Regions from separate parts of the Ligilactobacillus faecis genome, predicted to be linked through region 1. Evidence: riboswitches for the same ligand, from Rfam matches in the RefSeq annotation. Region 1 holds a riboswitch; the other holds the start of a gene.

Region 1 (10,342 bases):
TTAGAATATATTCCTGAAAAAAATCATCCAGCTCTCTACATCAATGAACTTGTTGAAAGTTTAGAACTCAAGTATAACTATCAATTTGGACGCCCTCGTGAATATGATCTAGCTGCTATGCTAAAGCTCACTTTACTTGCTTATAGCTATGGTATCTTTAGTAGTCGAAAAATTGAGAGATTTGCTCGCGAAAATAAGCCTGCTGGTTGGTTGATCGCTGATCAAGTCCCTTCTTATCGAACTATTTGTCGTTTTCGGATCTCTGATGAGTTAGCTACCTTAACACAAGAGAGTTTAACTAAATTGACAGCTTTTCTAAAAAAACATAATCTGATTGATGACATTTCTTTCATTGACGGTACGAAGATCCTTGCGGATGCTAATAAGTATTCTTTTGTCTGGAAGAAAAATGTCGTTCGTTTTGATGAGCTCAATCGTCAAAAAGTTGTTGAACTTTTAGGCGAGCTCCACGAAGCTAAAGTTATCGGAAAGATCCCCAAAGGATCTGACCTGACTTTGGAAGCATTAGATGTAATAATTGCCAAGTTTGAAGATTATCTAGTTGCTTTAGATCAAAAAGTCGAAGAAACTAGACAAGTATCGCCGAACCCTGCGAAACAAGAACGTCGAAAATTAAAGGCAACCTACAAAAAACTATTAACGCGTAAAGAAAAAATGCAAAATCACCAAAAACAAAAAGACATCCTTAGAGAACGAAATAGTTACTCTAAAACTGACCATGATGCTACTTTTATGCGTGTAAAAGAAGATCCAATGTTAAACGGACAACTAAAACCTGCTTATAATCTTCAAATTGCTACTAGTAACCAGTTTATTACCGGGTATAAGTTATTTGCTAATCCAACTGATACAAGAACGCTTCCTACTTTTATTGACCATTTGAATGACAATGGCGTACTTGGTTCAACTATCGTTGCTGATGCTGGGTATGGTTCTGAGAGTAATTATCGTTTTTGTGACGATAATTACGGTGATCGCACCGTTTTGATCCCTTATGGGACAATGCTCAAAGAGAATAGTCGCAAATGGAAAACTGATGATCATAAAATCATGAATTGGTCTTATAATGAAAAAGATGACTATTATTTAGACCTTAACGGTGTTAGATTCAATTTTTCAAACTATTCTAAAAGAACTGATAAGTATGGATTTACTAGAGATTTTAAAGTATATACTGCTGAAAAATTTGATGATGATCATTTGATAGATCCCCGAGCCTTAACTAAAAGTGGACACGTAAGGAAGATCATGGTCAATAATGCCTGGGAATATTTTAAAGCACAACAACGAGCTTTACTTTCATCTTCTAATACTGGATCAATCTATGCACGGCGCAAAATTGATGTTGAACCTGTTTTTGGAAGATTGAAGGCTTCTTTGGGATTCAACCGATTCTCAGTTAGGGGGAGCGAAAGAGTCGAAAAGGAAATGGGCATTGTAGTTTTGGCAATGAATATCAACAAATTAGTCACAGTAGTGACCAAGATAAACAAAATACGTAAAGAAAAAGTATCTCAGAAATCAAATTTTCGATTTCTGAGATACTTTTCTCTTATAGAGACTACTTATGTCACAGCCTCTTTTTTTGTACTATGATCTCTGAATAAAATCTAAGTAAGCTGCTTGTTCACTTGTTTCAGTGATCGTACAGTTTTTTGAGGTAACATCGTTTTGATAGAGTGCTTGCTCATCGACATCGATCAGATGAGTGACAGTTGCATTTCCGATAAGTTGTAATTTATAAATTCCCTCTGTTTGGCTCACTTTTGTTTTGACCATCCCACCAGGATTAAAAACGGTGATCTCCTCGTTTAATGGGCAAAGTTCTGGAAAGCTAAGATGAAAGGCTAAACTTGTTGCTGACATACCTGTTCCACAAGCATTTGTAAAACCTACGCCACGTTCGTAAGTACGCACGAAAAGTTTTTTAGGGCCTAAGACCTCAGCAAAATTAACATTGACGCCATCAGTAAAATATGGGTTAGGACGGTTCAATTTCTGTCCGAGCTGTTCTAATAGAGTAGCTGATGCTTTGATATCAGGCACAAACCCGATCAAATGCGGATTAGGGACAGCTAAGATCGAAAAGCGGATCTTTGCGCTAGGGTCAAATTCTCGCAGGGGACGATCAATGATCTTGTCTGCCCCTAAGTTATCAAATGGAAGATAATGCTTCTCAAAATGGATCGGTGAGATCTCGACTCCAAAGGCTGGGACATCGGGGGCTAGTTCAGGTTCTTTACTAACAGCTAGGTCAGCTTGCAATGTCTCGACTAAAAAATGCTCGCGCTGATATTTGTCAGCTAAATAACGTGCGACAGTACGCAAACCATTGCCACACATCGATGCTTCACTACCATCTGTATTGATCACTCGCATTTTGGCAAGAGCATTTTTGCTTGTAGGCGCTTCGATGCATAAGACACCGTCAGCTCCGCCTAAGATCCCCGTATTCGTAGCAGTTAATTTCTTAGTTAATGCGATCAATTCTTGCTCAGTCAAAGGTTGCTTAAGCAAAGTTTGATCGAGAATAAAGAAACTATTTTGTGAACCATGAACTTTTTGAAGACGCATAAACTTCGTTCCTTTCGTTTAATTCTCATCTAACGTTTTTGTAAATTTTTTTATTAAATCAATACTAACAAAAGTCGATATTTAAGACAATCACTAAATAAAAAAATCTGGCTAAAGTTTTTTAACAAAATTTATTAGTATTCTTCGCTCGAAATGTGTTTCAAAAAAACATTAAAAATCCTTGACTATATTACCGAAAGATTATAATATTATGTTAAATCGAAGAGGCGCGACTGACAAGAGTACGGTGCTTTAGCTGCTATAACAGCATTTGAGGGCATTCTGAAAGGGAAAGTCGCCGAAGTTTAGATGATTTATAGATCATTTGAACTGGGGCGTAGTTTAAGAGACTACGGACTGTCGCAACTTAGTCAACAGTTGCGGAGTGCTATCGATCAAATTGAATTTTTGCACTTATTCAGCAAGGATCTTTTTAGGCGATAGGACTAAGAAGATCCTTTTTTAATACGAGAACAAGGTGGGGATTTTATGACGATCACGACAGGTAAGACAGGACATTTAACTATTGGAGGGGTTGATGCTGTGGCTTTAGCCCATAAATATCAAACGCCACTTGTCGTTTACGATGTCGCTTCGATCAAAGAGCAGATCAAACGTTTCAAACAAGTTTTTGAAGAACAAGGAGTAGCATACGAGGTGAGCTATGCAAGTAAAGCCTTTTGTGCACTGGCGATCTATCAAGTGATCGCAGAGTTAGATTGTCATACAGATGTTGTTTCTGGAGGCGAGCTAGCAACAGCTCTAAAAGCAGGTTTTCCGGCGGAAAAGATCAGTTTTCATGGGAATAATAAATCAATGGCAGAACTAGAATTTGCAGTCAAAGCTGGTGTTGGGGCCATCATCGTTGATAATTTTTATGAGATCGAACTTTTAAAGCAAGTCTTGCAAGAACAAAAGGCGACCGCTAAAGTTATTTTGCGAGTGACACCTGGGATCTCAGCACATACGCATGAATACGATCAAACTGGTCAAGTCGATAGTAAATTTGGCTTTGATCTTGCTTCTGGGCAAGCAGATCAAGCTTTAGAAGAACTCTTAAAACTTGAGCAGATCGAAGTTTTAGGACTTCATGCCCATATCGGTTCGCAGATCTTTGAAGTTGGTGGTTTTGAATTAGTTGGTCAAAAGCTGATGGAAGTTGCCCATGCTTGGACTCAAAAATACGGTTACGTTGCAAAAGTCATCAATGTTGGTGGTGGCTTTGGGATCAAGTATACAGCTGAAGATACGCCATTAGCCCCTGAAAAATTTGTTGAACAGATCGTAAAAGTGATCAAGCAAAAGGCGAACGAATTTCAAATGGAAGTGCCTGAAATCTGGATCGAGCCAGGACGTTCGATCGTAGGCCCAGCCGGGTATAGCTTATATACAGTTGGCTCACGCAAAGATCTTCCTGATCACTTATCATATCTTGCTGTTGATGGTGGGATGGGTGATAATATCCGACCTGCATTATATCAAGCTAAATATACAGCGGTCTTAGCTAATGATCCGTTAAAAACTGCGACAACGACAGTGCGTTTAGCTGGTAAATATTGCGAATCAGGTGATATTTTGGTAGCAAAAGCTGCGCTACCTGAAACAAAGCCAGGTGATATCGTCGCTTTACTTGCAACAGGGGCTTACGGGTATGCGATGGCTTCAAATTATAATCGTAATCCTCGTCCTGCAGTTGTTTTTGTAGAAGATGGAAAAGATAAGTTAGTGATCAAACGCGAAACGTATGCTGATCTACTAGCATTAGATCTTCCCTATAAATAATGAAATGAGGTTTTAAGGAAATGACAAATTTAAATGCCCAAGAGATCATTGATTTTATTGCAAATGCTGAAAAAAAGACGCCAGTCAAAGCTTATGTGAACGGTGACTTAGCGCAACTTGAACTTCCGCAAGATGTTAAAATGTTTGGCACTGATAAGAGTGCGATCTTATTTGGTGATTGGAAAGTTCTAGGGCCATTTTTGACAGCCAATCAAGCTCTGATCACAGAGCAAGAAGTTGAAGTCTTAGCGCGCAATTCGGCTGTACCATTATTAGACCAAAAAAACATCAATGCACGGATCGAACCAGGGGCATTGATCAGAGATCAAGTCGTGATCGGAGATAATGCAGTGATCATGATGGGTGCAGTGATCAATATCGGCGCTGAGATCGGAGCAGGCACAATGATCGATATGGGAGCGATCTTAGGAGGTCGTGCTTTAGTCGGCAAAAACTGTCATATCGGCGCAGGTACTGTTTTAGCTGGTGTCGTTGAGCCAGCTTCTGCCACACCAGTTGTGATCGAAGATGATGTTTTGATCGGCGCTAATGCAGTCGTTTTAGAAGGTGTCAGAGTCGGCAAAGGTGCTGTCGTAGCCGCAGGTGCGATCGTAACTAAAGACGTCGAACCTTATAGTGTCGTAGCTGGGGTGCCGGCGACCTTTGTCAAATATACTGATGAAAAGATAAAGGAAAAGACTGGTCTTGAAGAAGATTTGAGAAAGTTGTGAGTCGATGGGATTAACAGAAAAACAGCTAAGGCAGATCTATCAAGATCTTCATCAAATACCAGAATTAGCGCTAGAAGAGTATCAGACAAAAGCTTATTTAACTAAAGTCATTCGCTCATTTGACCAAAGCTTTTTAGAGATCTATGAGCCAGAAGTTTTGCCAACCGCGCTTTTAGTTTTAGTCAAAGGGTTTGATCCTGAAAGGACGATCGGCTACCGGGCCGATATCGATGCTTTACCAGTTGAAGAAAAAACAGGATTAGCGTATGCGTCGCTTCATCCAGGGGTAATGCATGCTTGTGGTCACGATGTGCATATGACAGTTGCTTTAGGACTTTTAGCGCATTTTGCAGAAAAAAGACCTAAAGATAATATGCTTTTCTTTTTTCAACCAGCAGAAGAAAGTAAAAATGGGGGTAAACTAGCTTATGAAGCTGGCATTTTTCAAGGTAAGTGGCGACCTGATGAATTTTATGGTCTACATGATGCGCCTGAACTACCAGCTGGTGCGATCGGGTGCAATTTAGGCACGCTTTTTGCAGGCACGACTGAAGTTGATATCACTTTGACTGGCAAAGGTGGTCATGCAGCCTATCCACAAAAGGCAAATGATATGGTCGTTTGTGCAAGTGAATTGATCGTGGCTGCGCAAACGATCGTAGCTAGAAATGTTGATCCGACCCAAGGGGGGGTCTTGACTTTTGGGGAACTAAAAGCTGGAACGATCAGAAATGTGATCGCTGGTGAAGCTCAGATCAAAGGTACGATCAGAGGAATGACCCAAGAGATGATCACCTTGCTACAAAGACGTTTAAAAATTTTAGCTGAAGGGATCGCGCAAAGTTTTGAAGCTAAATTAGACCTGCGGCTTGAACAAGGAGGCTATTTACCCGTTGAAAATGATGAGAAATTGACGCGCTTTTTGATCGAATATGCTAAAAAAACACCAACACTCGAATTTATTGAGACAACACCCAAAATGACAGGCGAGGATTTTGGCTACCTACTTTCTAAGATCCCTGGAACGATGTTTTGGTTAGGTGTAAATGCGAAAGCTTCGTTACATAGTGCGCATTTAGCCCCAGACCAAACCGCGCTAGCTAAAGGCGTCATTGCGATCAGTGGCTTTTTAGAAGCAAGAATGCAAGCAAAGGAAGTGTAACAGTTGGAATTAAATCAAGCAGAGATCATCACCGCCTTAGTGACACCATTTGACAGTCAAAATCACCTTGATCTAACAGTTTTAAAACATTTGACCAAACATTTAGTTCAAACTGGGAGCCAAGGATTTGTGATCGGAGGAACGACAGGTGAGACCCCAACGTTGACGCATGCAGAGAAGTTGACGTTGTATCAAAAGTTTAGTCAGTTTGTACCTGCAGATCTACCAGTGATCGCGGGCTGTGGTACTAACAATACGCAAGCGACCCTGGAATTTATCAATGAAGTTGCCCAGATCGAACGGATCGATTACGCTTTAGTCGTTGTGCCTTACTATAATAAGCCAGACCAAGATGGTATGAAAGCGCACTTTGAGTATTTGAATGAACATAGTAAATTACCGATCATTATTTATAATATTCCAGGACGAACAGGCGTTAAGATGGAAAAAGAAACGATCGTGGAACTTGCTCAACTTGAAAAGATCGTCGGGATCAAGCAATGTGGTCCGTTAGAAGATCTACGTTATATTTTAGAGAAGACAGAAGACTTTGTAGTTTTTACTGGTGAAGATGCTCAGGCATTAGCGGCTAAAGAATTAGGTGCAACAGGAGTTATTTCAGTAGCAGCCCATATTTATGGTAAAGAGATGACTAAGATGTATCGCTTATTGGCAACAGGTGAAGTCGCTAAAGCAAAAAGCTTACAAGAAAAGCTCTTACCTAAGATGCAAGCGTTGTTCATGTACCCTTCTCCTAGCCCAGTCAAAGCTGTTTTAAAAGCCCAAGGTTTTGCCGTTGGCGGGTTACGTTTGCCGTTACTAGCTTTAAACAAAGAAAAGAAAGCAAATTTAGCACAAGCTTTAGGCTTAGCTAAAGATGCGTTAGAACATGAATTATCATTAGAATTAGAGGTAAAGTGAAATGGTCAAGATCTTAGTTGCCGGTTTTTCTGGTTCGATGGGTCAACAAGTTTTGCAGTTGATCGAAAAAACACCTGAATTTGAATTAGTTGCAGTTTATGCGCCACAAGCATCTGAAAAAGATCGAGCTCGTTATAATTTAAAAGAGACAGTCAAGATCTATTCGCATTTAGAGGAGATCGAGCGTCAAGCCGATGTCTGGGTCGATTTTACGACACCAACGGCAGTTTATGAAAATGTTTCATTTGCTTTGGAACACGGGATGGCACCGGTTGTCGGAACGACTGGTCTGACTGATGAGCAAGTCCAGACACTACAGGCATTAGCTCAGACTAAAGGTCTTGGTGGATTGATCGCGCCTAACTTTGGGATGTCTGCGGTCCTTTTGATGAAGTTTGCAAAAGAAGCTGCGAAATATTTCCCTGATGTTGAGATCATCGAAATGCACCATGCAGATAAAAAGGATGCTCCTTCAGGGACGGCATTGAGTACTGCTAAAGAGATCGCTAAAAATCGTCTTCCCCACCATCAAGGGGCGCCGACCGAAGTCGAAACACTTGCCAATGTACGCGGGGGAGATTATCAAGGGATCAAGCTCCACTCAGTTCGTTTACCAGGATACGTTGCTCACGAGCAAGTTTTGTTTGGTGGGAAAGGTGAAGCTTTGACGATCCGACAAGATTCATTTGAGCGCAGTTCATTTATGGGTGGTGTCAAAGTAGCTTTGGAAAAAGTTTTAGAGTTAGATCAGCTTGTAGTTGGTTTAGAAAATATTTTGTAAAAGAGGAAAAAAGATGAGAGAATATACAGTTGCGATCTTAGGAGCGACCGGTGCAGTCGGGACTCGCTTATTAGAACAGTTAGAAAAATCAACGATCCCAGTCAAAGAGCTTAAATTACTGGCTTCAAAACGTTCAGTCGGAAAAAAATTGCGTTTCAAAGGTCAACAGATCGCAGTTTCTGAAGCAACACCAGATGCATTTACTGGTGTTGACCTAGTTTTAGCTTCGGCTGGCGGAGCTGTTTCGAAGCGCCTTTTACCCGAAGCAGTCAAACGTGGTGCTGTTTGTGTTGATAATACGAGTGCTTTTCGCATGGAAAAAGAAGTTCCGTTAGTCGTACCAGAAGTTAATGAAGAAGCTTTGAAAGAGCATCGTGGGATCATTGCTAACCCAAATTGTTCAACGATCCAGATGGTCGTAGCGTTAGAACCGATCCGTCAAAAATATGGACTCAAACAAGTGATTGTTTCAACTTATCAAGCAGCTTCAGGTGCAGGACAATCGGCTTTAGAGGCGATGAAAACAGAAGCCCGTAACTATCTTTCTGGTCAAGAGATGCACGGAGAAGTCTTTCCTGTCAAAAGTGAACCAAAGCATTATCCGCTAGCTTTCAATCTCTTACCGCAGATCGATGTTTTTGAAGAAGATGGATATACTCACGAAGAGTGGAAGATGATCCACGAAACGAAAAAGATCATGTCAGGTGAGATGAATGATCCAACATTAAAGGTAACTGCGACATGTGTCCGTGTTCCAGTTGTGATCGGGCACGGAGAATCAGTTTATTTTACAACAAAAACGCCTGATGTGACTGTTAAAGATCTGCGTGCGCTTTTAGAAGTAGCTCCAGGAGTGGTGGTCCAAGATGATCCCAAACAACAACTCTATCCGCAACCGTTGACGGCAGAAGGCTCACGGGCAACTTATGTTGGTCGTTTACGGGCTGATCATGAAAATCCCGGAAGTTTTAATATGTGGGTCGTTTCCGATAACTTGCTGAAAGGAGCAGCCTGGAATACAGTTCAGATCGCTGAACGTTTAGTTGCAAATGAACTAGTCTCTGTTCCAGAAGATCCATATTTAGGTTGAGAAATACGCCAAATAAGACACCTAGACCGAATTAGTCTAGGTGTCTTATTTTTTAAGTTCTAAAAACAAAAAGTCCCGCAAAGACCCCAGTAACTAAACTTACTGTACAAAGTGCTAAACTGACCCACGGATTAGCGATCAAATAGCGAAAATTACGTGCAGCCATGAAAAAGATCAAGATTGAACTGATCAAAAAAAGTAAATAGATCACTTTTAAAGGGGCAAAGATAAATAAAGTAAAGAGTGCACAGAGTAAAAGTAAATTCCGAAAGTTTTTATACCAAAGGAGCGTCCCAAAAAAGGCTTGTTGATATGAAAAACTTCGATCGCGGGGCAAAGCACTAAATTTTACGATAACTAAAAGCAACCAAAAAATATAAAGTGAGATACCAAGGATCACCATCAGCTTCACCTCGATGCACTAGTGTTCACTGAATAATTTTGTCAAGCGTTCCATAAAGCGTGCTACAAAACGTTCTTTATCAACATTGACAGCTGCTTTAGTCGTCAATGCAGGTTCGTTGATCCGTGTTTCATCGCCGATCGTCCGACCAGCATAAGGTCCTTCGGTATCGACTTTCATATTTAAGTCAAGCGTTGTCACCAAGGTTGGATCGATCGCAGCAGCTACGGCTAAAGGATCGTGAAGCGCACATCCAGCAAGGTGAGCATTAGCGACTTTATAAGCATTGATATAGTAGTCAGTCAAATCAGCATATTTTTCACCTGAAAGTGTCTTTAAGTCACGCCATTGTTGAGTTTCTTTAGGTGTAAGTAAAGTCCTTGTCGTAACGTCTAAGCCGATCATCGTCAATGGTAGTTTGCTACGGAAAACTTCATCGGCAGCTTCAGGATCTTGATTGATATTGGCTTCGGTCACTGGTGAAACGTTACCTGGGACAGTCAAAGCGCCACCCATCAAGGTGACTTTTCCGATCAGATCAACGATCGTTGGATCTTTTTTGATCGCAGCGGCTAAGTTTGTCAATGGACCAGTTGGAACGATCACAAGATCTTTACCATATTTGTGTGCAGCTTCGATCAAGAAATCAACACCTGGAAGTGTTTCGGGCGTACGGTCAGCTTTTTTGAGTTCAACTTCACCGATCCCGTTTTTCCCGTGGATCAAAGCGCTGATCGGCATAACTTCAAAGTTATCTTTAGTTGAAGCATGGGAAAGACCCGTATAAACCGGAACATCAGGGCGACCTAGCAACTCAAGTAAGTCAAGACTATTTTGGACTCCATCTTCAACAAGGATATTTCCGTAAGAACCAACG
Region 2 (10,342 bases), 990 kb from region 1:
GCCAATAAAGGCGAGTCGACTCGGGCTCCTTGTAAAATATCAGCTTGATTGAACTCTGTTTTTCCATGGCGTACAAAATAAAATCTCGTCATCTCTTCTACCACTCTTCTAAAAATCTGTTTACTAAAAGCTTACCTTCAGTCAAAACTAAAGGTAAGCTCAACGTTAAATATTATGCTTCTGGATCATCTTTAGTGATCTTTTCTAAACCACCCATATATGGACGTAAAACTTCTGGGATCGTGACCGAACCATCTTCATTTTGATAGTTTTCTAAAATGGCTGCGACTGTACGTCCAACAGCTAACCCTGAACCATTCAAAGTATGCACGAATTGTAATTTACCATCGTCATCCCGATATTGGATGTGCGCGCGTCGTGCTTGGAAATCTTCACAGTTCGAACAACTTGAGATCTCACGGTACGTATCTTGGGCTGGCATCCAAACTTCAAGATCGTGAGTCATAGCCGCACTAAAGCCCATATCACCAGTCGAAAGTGTGATCACGTGGTAAGGTAACCCTAGTTTTTCCATGATATTGCCTGCATTTTGCGTCATTTTTTCTAATTCTTCATAAGAATTTTCTGGTTTGGAAAATTTGACCATTTCAACTTTATTGAACTGATGCATCCGGATCAAACCACGTGTATCACGACCAGCACTGCCAGCTTCAGACCGAAAACTTGGTGTCAAAGCTGTGAAATAAACAGGGAGATCTTCTTCTTTGATCACTTCATCGCGGTAATAGTTAGTCAAAGGTACTTCAGCAGTCGGGATCAAAGTCATATCTTCGCCGTTTACTTGATAAACATCTTCTTTGAACTTAGGAAATTGTCCTGTGCCATACATTGTTTGGGCATTTACGATATATGGAGGTAAAACTTCAGTATAACCTTCTTTAGCATGTTCATCTAACATGAAGTTATATAAAGCACGTTCTAAGCGAGCGCCCCACCCTTTATAGTAAACAAAACGTGCCCCAGAAACTTTTGCGCCTCTTTCAAAATCTAAGATCCCAAGGTCTTCGCCGATATCCCAATGAGCTTTAGGTTCAAAATCAAACTTACGGGGTGTCCCGACTTTGCGGATCTCAACGTTGGCTTCTTCGTCAGCCCCAACTGGGATCGTTTTATTTGGTAAATTAGGTAAGCGCGCTGCCATATCGTGGACGAGCGCTTCAACTTCAGCTAATTTAGCATCAAGCTCTTTGATCTTGCCCCCGACAGTCCGCATTTCCATGATCGCTTCGGTCGCATCTTCTTTATTGCGTTTAGCTTGTGCGATCGCTTCGGAAACTTCATTGCGCTTTTGTTTCAAACTTTCTGTTTCAACTAAAAGTTCGCGTCTTTCTTTATCTTTTGCTAACAAAGTATCGATCGTTTCAGCCGCTACTCCACGTGTTGCTAAACGTTCTTTGATCTCTGTTGGATTTTGTCGGATCATTTTGATATCTAACATATATCTGCACCCTCTATAATATAGAGTTTTTCCTTTCTTAAAATGAATTAATCGAAAAAAAGAGCCATTCCATCCCCTGATTGGGACGAAAAGACTCTCTTCGCGGTACCACCCAAGTTCGACTAAGTCGCACTCGATCAAATAACGGTCTCCCGTGCGGCATTACCCGCCCATACATAGTTACACTGGAGTTTCAGCTCACGGTTTCCACCGACCACCGTGTCTCTTGCTTGCTTACTTATGGCGAACTTTGATGTTTCGATTATTTATATCAGTATCATAATATTAATTTTGCAAAATAGCAAGTCTCTTTCACCACTTATTCGAGCGTCTCATCGATCTTTACTTGTTTTTCAAGTTTTTCTTTTGAAATATCATGTGGTGTCAGATCGACTTGCTCTAGCGGGATCAATTTCGTCTTATATTTGACTTTATAGTAAATGTATAAGATCAAAAAGAGAGGCACTGACATGTAGGAGACCCCGATCGCTTGCCAGTTGAAATCTTTGAACGACTGGATATCTTGTCCAATGATCACTAAGATACATAAGATCAAGGCTAAGATCGGTCCGATTGGGAACCATTTAGCCTTATATTTCAACTCGCTTAGCTCATGTCCTTGAGCCTTAAAAGCCCGACGAAAACGATAGTGTGAAACAGCGATCCCGATCCAGGCGATAAAGCCTGTCAAACCACTGGCACTCACTAAGAAACTATAAACTTGATTACCAAAAATACTTGCTAGGAAAGTAAAGAGTCCCACTAAAGTCGTGCCTAAAAGCGCAAAAACTGGGATCCCATGAGAGTTGATCCGTGAAAACATCTTTGGGGCATCCCCATCGACTGCTAAACTAAAGAGCATACGCGTTGAAGCATACATCCCTGAGTTAGCTGCTGATAAAACTGATGTTAAAATAACAGCATTCATCACCGAAGCTGCCGAAGCTAAACCAGCACGTCGAAAGACTAAAGTAAACGGACTGATCGCGATATCACTTGCTTCAGAACCTAAAAGGTTAGGACTTGTATATGGAATGATACATGCGATCACAAAGATCGAAAGGATGTAAAAGAGCAAGATCCGCCAAAAAACTTGTTTGATCGCTTTTGGCAAACTCTTTTCAGGATCTTTAGTCTCACCTGCTGTGATCCCGATCAATTCAGTCCCTTGAAACGAGAAACCAGCCACAACAAAGACGCTCAAGATCGTTGGGATCCCCCCAACAAAAGGTGCATCTTTATATGCAAAGTTTTCTAAATAAGTCGCATGTCCACCTAAGATCCCAAAGATCGTTAAAAGCCCAACTGCTAAAAAGACTAACACAGTGATCACTTTGATCAATGCCATCCAATACTCGGCTTCACCAAAAGATTTGACCGAAAGCGCATTGATCGTAAAAATGATCAGTAAAGCCCCTAGACTAAAGATCCACGAAGGAATATGGGGGAACCAAAATTTCATAACTAAAGCAACCGTCGAGATATCGACTGCTAAAGTGATCGCCCAGTTGAACCAATAGTTCCACCCCATCGCAAAACCAAAAGCCGGGTCAACAAAACGTCTTGCATAGGTTGCAAATGATCCAGTTACAGGAAGATAAGTTGCCATCTCCCCTAAAGAAGTCATCAAAAAGTAGACCATCAAACCGATCCCTAAGTAAGCGACTAACGCGCCTCCTGGACCAGCCGTCGAGATCGCCGAACCACTTGCGACGAATAACCCAGTGCCGATACTTCCGCCAAGCGCGATCATTGACAAGTGCCTTGTCTTCAACGAGCGCTTCATCGTATTCTTCTCTGCCATAAAAAAATCCTCCTATTTTTTAGAGAAGGCCATGCAAGCAATTAAAAAACGCATCTTCGCCTAAATGTCGAAAATGCGCTTGTTTTTATCTATCAAAATATTATCAAAATCAGTTCATTTTATCTCGATAGCGCTCCGCAGTTCTAACTGCGACAGTCCTTAGTCTCTTAAACTAAGGCCCAGTTACACTAAAATAAAGTTTAGCTCCCTTCGGCAAAGACCCCTTTCACTGTTCATCTGCGTTGCTTTATCAACTCCAAACAGCTACTGATAGTCTTTGCGACCTCTTCTCCGACAACTCTGATTTTAACTTGGATCTGCGTTGATTGCAAGTAAAAATTTTGTGTACTACCCTTCTGCTTGCTTGAGCTGAGCATGAAGACTTGCACTTTCGATCTGTTCAGCTAAAAAGCTTTCATCTTGGAGTGGAAAATGTTGTTCAACAGTCGCAAACGGTTCGACTGAGATCTTACCGCTCGCCAATTCAAAATCTAACACATGGCCCCCAAAACTCTTTGCGTCATCTAAAAAATGCAAGTGATATCCAGCAACTGCCATCCCATCAAAAAGTCCTGGCGCATAGTACCCTAGCAAAGTCCCAGTAACATTTTGTTTTTCAAAAACAGTTTGGGCAGCTGCTACTGCAGTTAAAGGTGGATAGGGTGGTTCTTGTTTGGCCACAGCCCGTGTTTTGACTTGTTTAAAGCGCCCCGTGGCTGTGACTGCAAAAAACAAATTTTTATACGGATACTTCGCTAAGACCGCTTGTTCAAATGCCTTTTTATCCAAAGCTTCACCTTCAAAAGTATCCTTTTTCTGCGCAAAATGCACAGTTGCAAAGGGAACTTTTTCAGATTGCTCCAAGATCCGTACCCGACCAGTACTTTGAACTAAATAAGGTGTCCCAGCTAATAAGATCATCTCACCATCAAGTCCACTTGCCGTTCCGATCCCATGATCGCCGTGCTCTAACAGTTCGGCTACTGAGAGCGTCCCGTTAAAAAGCCCTGGGACAAGCATCCCCAACGTTCCGTGTTGATAAACTTTTGCTTCTTTTTGTTTCATCGCATTCACCTTCATTTTAGTGGAGTTGATCTTCTAAGATCGATTTGCCTAACTCATGGTTGAAACTATAATCAACTGGGATATCAACGATCGTTGGTCCTTTTTCCTTAAATGCTTTATCTAAAACAGCTTCTAACTCGGAAGCTTTATTGACCCGATAACCTTTTGCCCCAAAGCTTTCCGCATATTTGACAAAATCGACTGGCCCAAACTTGACAGCAGCAGCTTGCCCATATTTCATCTCTTCTTGGAATTTGACCATGTCGTAATTGCCGTCATTCCAAATGATATGCACGATATCTAGATCAAGGCGCACTGCAGTTTCAAGATCTTGCGAAGAAAAAAGAAAACCTCCATCACCAGAAATAGAAACGATCTTTGTCTTAGGGCGCACTAAAGCCGCTGAGATCGCCCAAGGCAAAGCAACACCTAACGTCTGCATCCCATTACTAAAGAGAAGATGGCGTGGTTCGTAGCTTCGGAAATGCCGTGCCATCCAAATGTAAAAACTACCCACATCGACCGTAACTGTCATCTCATCAGTAACACGATCTTGAAGTGCTTGAATGATGCTCAATGGATGACTCAAAACTTGATCTTTTGTCACTTCAGGGGGAACATCTCGCTTTTGGAGCGTTTTTCGGAGTTCTTCTAAATAGGCTTTAGCTTCTTTCGGGACTGAATAACCTTTCATATATGGTAATAAAAAGTCGAGTGTCTGCGAAATATCACCGACTAATTCGCGCTCTGGTTGATAGTGCTTATCGATCTCAGCCCGCATTGAATCGATCACAACGATATTTGCACTGCGATCTGAATTCCAGTTACGTGGCTCATATTCGATCGGATCGTATCCGATCGCGATCACTAGATCACTTTTCTTCAAGAGCTGATCCCCAGGCTGATTACGGAAAAGTCCAACCCGCCCAAAGAAATCGTCTTCTAATTCGCGCGGAATGATCCCAGCACCTTGGAAAGTCTCGACAACTGGTAAATGCGTTGCTTGGATCAAACGCCGGATCGCGTCTGTCGTTTCTGGATCTGACGCGCGCATCCCTAATAATAAGACAGGTAGTTTAGCTGCTTTGATCCGTTGTGAGAGCAAAGTCGATTCGATCGGACTGGCTGGTCCAAGTTTAGGCGCTTCTAGCGGTTCGATCACACTTGTCTTGACTTTAGCATCAGTCACATCTTGTGGGACTGAGACAAAACTTGCACCTTGTTTAGCTGCTTCGGCTTCTTGGTAAGCGTTGGCGATCACTTCTGAGATATTTTCTGGTTCTTGGACTTCAGCACTATATTTCGTGATCGGTTCAAATAAGGCCGCGTTTTTCATGCTTTGGTGTGTCAAGCGCAAAAGATCAGTGCGTTGAACTTGACCAGCGATCGCCAAGACTGGATCACCTTCGGCTGTCGCAGTCACTAACCCCGTTGCTAAATTAGACGCACCTGGTCCCGAAGTCGTGATCACGACTCCAGGGCGGCCTGTGATCCGTCCGATCCCTGCCGCCATAAACGCCGCATTTTGTTCATGTCTTGTCAAAATAAATTGTGGTGTGCGTGGATCTTTTGGATGCTCTAAAAGTTCAAAAACGCGATCGATCTTCGCACCCGGGATCCCAAAAACGTATTTGACATCATGATTGATCAAACTATCAACGATCGCATCTGCACCATAATATTGTTTCTCTGTCACGGTTCAATTGCCCCCTATCAAACTAACTTTTGCTATTACACAATATTTCATTACTGTAATTAATTATAGCACAACAAAGAGCCCACACAGTTGGTGAGCTCTCTAGGCTAATTCTAAATAAAAAAGTTGCTGATCTTTATTTTCATTTTCGACATACCAATCATCGACGTGATATTTTTCACCGGCTAAAAAACCATTTTTCAATAAAACTTTGCTTGAAGCTTGATTATGCCTTGCAACTCGGGCTTCTAAGCGCTTGAGTCCTCGAGCTTTAGCGTATGCGACCACGGCTCCCAAAGCTTCACTCATATAGCCTTTATGCCAGTAATCTTCATTCAAGGCATATCCTAGCTCACATACTTTATCTTTGTGTGCGACTTGATAAAGTCCGATATTGCCGATGACTTTTTGCGTTTCTTTGAGTTCCAACATCAAGCTTCCAGCACGCTGTAACATCGCACCAAATAACATCGCCTGAGGTAACGTTTCACAGCAACTAAAGCCTGCAGCACGTGCAACTTTTATTTGATTGGCATATTCAAATAGATCTTCAACATCAGCAGATCCAAAGGGACGCAAATATAAGCGTTTTGTCTCCAGCCGTACTTCCACCGGATCATTCATCCCCTTAACCTATTTTCTTCGTTTGTCTCGTGACTTGAAAGTATAGCGTTCATTTGTGAGCGCTTGTGGTTTTAGTGCTAATAACAAACAGATGATCTCTCCGACTCCAGTTAATAATAGGAGCAAATAAATAAGTGGGATCTCTGCATCATGGAAACGCCGCGTCAAAGCAGTCAAGACAACTAATAACCAAAATGTCATACAGATAAAAGAGAAAAAGCTAAGCACTGAAGCACGATCAAAGGTAAGTGAAGCTCTTAAAGTATCGATCAAAAGAAACCCACACGTTATCACGCTCAAAAAGAGCAGATATGAGCCTAAGAGACCATACCAAAAATCAGCCCGTCCCATTCGTTTGTCAGTTTTAAAACAGTCCTTTAACATCAATTTAGTGGATGCTATTAATCCTGGACGTTTTGATTCGTTCCTAGGAAGTTGCAATTTAGCCCGTAAAGCTTCTTCTTTTTGTTGTTTTTCTTGGATCATGCGCGCATTTTCTTGGCGGATCTGCTCGATCAGATCTGTCAATTCAGTCGCATCAGTCTCGAGTCTACTCTGCTCATTCTCAGATGCAAGGGGCTCTGGTTCTTCTTTTGGTGTTTCTTTATATTCAAAGATCGCCTGATCATGACCACAATATGGACAGTAATTTGAATTGACCGGGATCTGCTCTTCACATTTACGACACGGCTTTTTTTCACCTGCAAGATCACGCTCTTGTAAAACACCGCAGTAAGGACAATGCGTAGCTTCAGTAGCGATCTTACGGTCACAACGTTGGCAATAATACATTTTTTCTTCCTAATATATGACTTTGACTAAGATCAAAGCCATATAGTTTTCCTTTCCAGATAAAAGATAGTCTTACTTAGATGATATCATATTGTTATTTTATACCCAAACTCAAGACTTTTATTATTTTTTAAGGTTTAACGAGGGCTAATTTGTTAAAATTAGAACTGTATATTATTTTATCAAAGGATGATTTTATTATGTTAGACACAGCCTTGCTCATGTTATTAGTCGGCATTTTTGCTGGGATCATGGGTGCTATTCTTGGGATCGGAGGTGGAATGATCGTCACTCCGATCGTCACTTTAGCGATGGGGCTCGATATCAAATATGCGATCGGGGCCAGCATCGTTGCCGTGATCGCTACTAGTTCAGGTTCCACGATCGCCTTTTTAAAGGATGATGTTTTAAATTTGCGCGTTGCGATGTTTTTAGAGATCGCAACTACGATCGGAGCGATCATCGGTGCCCTTTTGACTGGTGCCTTTGATCCTACGATCTTGTATGTGCTATTTGGGAGTTTACTTGTCTTTTCAAGTTGGAATATGTACCGCAAGATGCGCGCTGGCAAAGAAGTCTTAAAACGCGTCCACCCTGACAAATGGGCGGAAAAGCTCAATTTGAATAGCTCTTATTATGATAAAAACTTAAAAAAACAAGTTGATTACCAAGTCGAAAATATTCCCGGGGGCTTTTTGATCATGCTAGGTGCTGGACTAGCTTCTGGCATGCTTGGGATCGGCTCTGGCGCGTTTAAAGTGATGGCCATGGATGGTGCGATGAAAATGCCTTTAAAACCATCGAGTGCCACAAGTAATTTAATGATGGGCGTTACTGCCGCCGCAAGTGCAACAGTCTACTTTTTTAACGGTTCGATCCGCCCAGACATTGCTGTTCCGTTAGCTTTAGGGATCTTAGTTGGTTCAACTTTTGGGAGCCGGATCATGCAGATCTTACCGTCAAAAGCGATCCGGATCATCTTTATCCCGATCTTACTTTACTTAGGTCTGCAAATGATTCTTAAAGGATTTGGGGTGACGATCTAATGACAGAAAAAAAGACCACACGAAAAGAAATGCTTGAAGTTGAGATCGTGATCGGTAAGATCATGCGTATTGGGGTGATCATCGCCGCTTGTGTGATGCTTCTAGGCTTAATGATGTTTTTTGCCACTGGCCAAAGCGGTTATCCAGGGACGACTTTTCCAACGTCATTTACTGCGATCTGGCAAGGTCTCTTAGCTTTTAAAGCTTATGCTTACATGATGGCAGGGATCTATCTTTTGATCTTGACGCCTGTTTTACGCGTCGTGATCTCGATCTATGCTTTTTATAAAGAACATGACTATCTTTATGTCAAGATCACAAGCCTTGTTTTAGCGATCTTGATCCTCAGTGTTTTTATCGGTCATCACTAATTTATCTTTTAAGGAAAGGAACGCTCATTTATGGCAAAGCAAAATGACCGTGAGATCCAAAAATCAGCTAGAAAGCATACATCTAGCAAGGCGCGCGCTCGTGGTTGCTTTTTTTGGTTTCTTTTGATCTTTGTGATCACAATATTTTTAGGTGGAAAATTTGTCAATGAAAAATATATTGTAGCTCGTAAGGCGGCCGACTCGATCTATAGCCCTTCTAAACAAAAAAAGACACGCAACGTTTCACAACTCTTAAAAGCTGGGCGCCCGATCTCGATCTTGATGATGGGGACTGACACAGGAGCTTTAGGGCGGGATTTTAAAGGACGAACAGATACTTTGATCGTAGTTGTCTTAAATCCAAAGACCCCAAAAATGACAGTCGTTAGTCTCCCACGTGATGCCGAAGTTGCTGTTTATGGCTATGAAGATGCTTTTCCAAGTAAGCTAAATTCAGCGTACGAATATGGGGGATCCCTGACAGCCGTTGAAACAGTCCAAAAATATTTAAATGTGCCGATCGATTTTTACGCAACGATCAACATGGGTGGCTTGGAAAAACTGATCGATGCAGTCGGCGGGATCGAAGTCGATCCGCTTTTGACTTTTAGTTATGACGGTCAAAGCTTTACTAAAGGCCAAAAAACTAAGATGAATGGTAAACGCGCACTCGCCTATGTTCGGATGCGTTATGACGATCCACGAGGTGACTATGGTCGCCAAGATCGCCAACGTCAAGTCTTAACGCAAGTCGCTTTTAAAGGTGCCGACGTTAGCAACCTTCTAAATGAAAAATTTTTAAAAACGATCTCTAAACAAATGGTGACCGACCTAAGTTTCAACGATCTCATTTTGCTTGGTCTCAAATACCGCGTTGCTACACATGATATGCAGACCGATAGTCTGAACGGTCAAAGTCAAATGATCGCCGGGCAATCGTTTGAGGTCCCGACAACTTCTGAAAAACAACGGGTCACTGACCTTTTACGGGCTGCTTTAGCTCTCAAAAAGGCGCAAACTGGTAATACTTTGACTGATTCAACAACGATCGATACGACTCAAGATTGATCTAAACGAAAAAAAGGCATCTTAAGGCAATGTCATTAAGTTAAGCCTACAGTACTAAAGATTAGATATTGAAAAAGAGATCAGAAACATATTTTGTAGTTATCTGATCTCTTTTTATCACGACAAATAAGCTGATAGTTAATCAAATTTTTTTATCAGCACGTTCTTTTATGTTATTCTGTAGTTGAATCCTGATGCTTTTCTTCTGCTGGATGATCTTTTATAATGCCGACCATTCCTGATTGGAAGAATATTTTTAGAAATATAGGATTCTAACCGTTTTGGTGGGGATTTTCCTCTAATAAAAGATCTACACAGTCTCACAGCGACTGTAAAATTAACTTTATATTGATATGATCGAGCCTTTTCTTGGAGTGATACATGATCTATGATCATTTGGGTGAAATTGTACACTAT

Evidence for each region. A riboswitch is a leader RNA that binds a small molecule or an ion and turns the genes downstream of it on or off. The one in region 1 is predicted to bind lysine.
Region 2: it holds a riboswitch for lysine, as region 1 does, so the genes downstream of both, QFX10_RS02580 (amino acid permease) here and lysA (diaminopimelate decarboxylase) in region 1, are expected to answer to the same signal.

What each region holds. Positions count from the first base shown of each region.
Region 1 is NZ_CP123639.1:1,862,173-1,872,514, forward strand. It holds gene QFX10_RS08515 (IS1182 family transposase) at 1-1,617, shown strand, start outside; gene dapF (diaminopimelate epimerase) at 1,612-2,595, opposite strand; lysine riboswitch at 2,811-2,994, shown strand; gene lysA (diaminopimelate decarboxylase) at 3,085-4,377, shown strand; gene dapD (2,3,4,5-tetrahydropyridine-2,6-dicarboxylate N-acetyltransferase) at 4,398-5,108, shown strand; gene QFX10_RS08535 (N-acetyldiaminopimelate deacetylase) at 5,113-6,270, shown strand; gene dapA (4-hydroxy-tetrahydrodipicolinate synthase) at 6,274-7,191, shown strand; gene dapB (4-hydroxy-tetrahydrodipicolinate reductase) at 7,193-7,972, shown strand; gene QFX10_RS08550 (aspartate-semialdehyde dehydrogenase) at 7,986-9,062, shown strand; gene QFX10_RS08555 (hypothetical protein) at 9,115-9,465, opposite strand; gene QFX10_RS08560 (nucleoside hydrolase) at 9,484-10,342, opposite strand, start outside.
Region 2 is NZ_CP123639.1:475,715-486,056, forward strand. It holds gene QFX10_RS02570 (histidine phosphatase family protein) at 1-92, opposite strand, end outside; gene serS (serine--tRNA ligase) at 173-1,459, opposite strand; gene QFX10_RS02580 (amino acid permease) at 1,779-3,263, opposite strand; lysine riboswitch at 3,384-3,560, opposite strand; gene budA (acetolactate decarboxylase) at 3,612-4,328, opposite strand; gene alsS (acetolactate synthase AlsS) at 4,345-6,024, opposite strand; gene QFX10_RS02595 (GNAT family N-acetyltransferase) at 6,127-6,636, opposite strand; gene QFX10_RS02600 (zinc-ribbon domain-containing protein) at 6,658-7,440, opposite strand; gene QFX10_RS02605 (sulfite exporter TauE/SafE family protein) at 7,641-8,486, shown strand; gene QFX10_RS02610 (DUF1634 domain-containing protein) at 8,486-8,857, shown strand; gene QFX10_RS02615 (LCP family glycopolymer transferase) at 8,888-9,925, shown strand; gene QFX10_RS02620 (IS4 family transposase) at 10,094-10,342, opposite strand, start outside.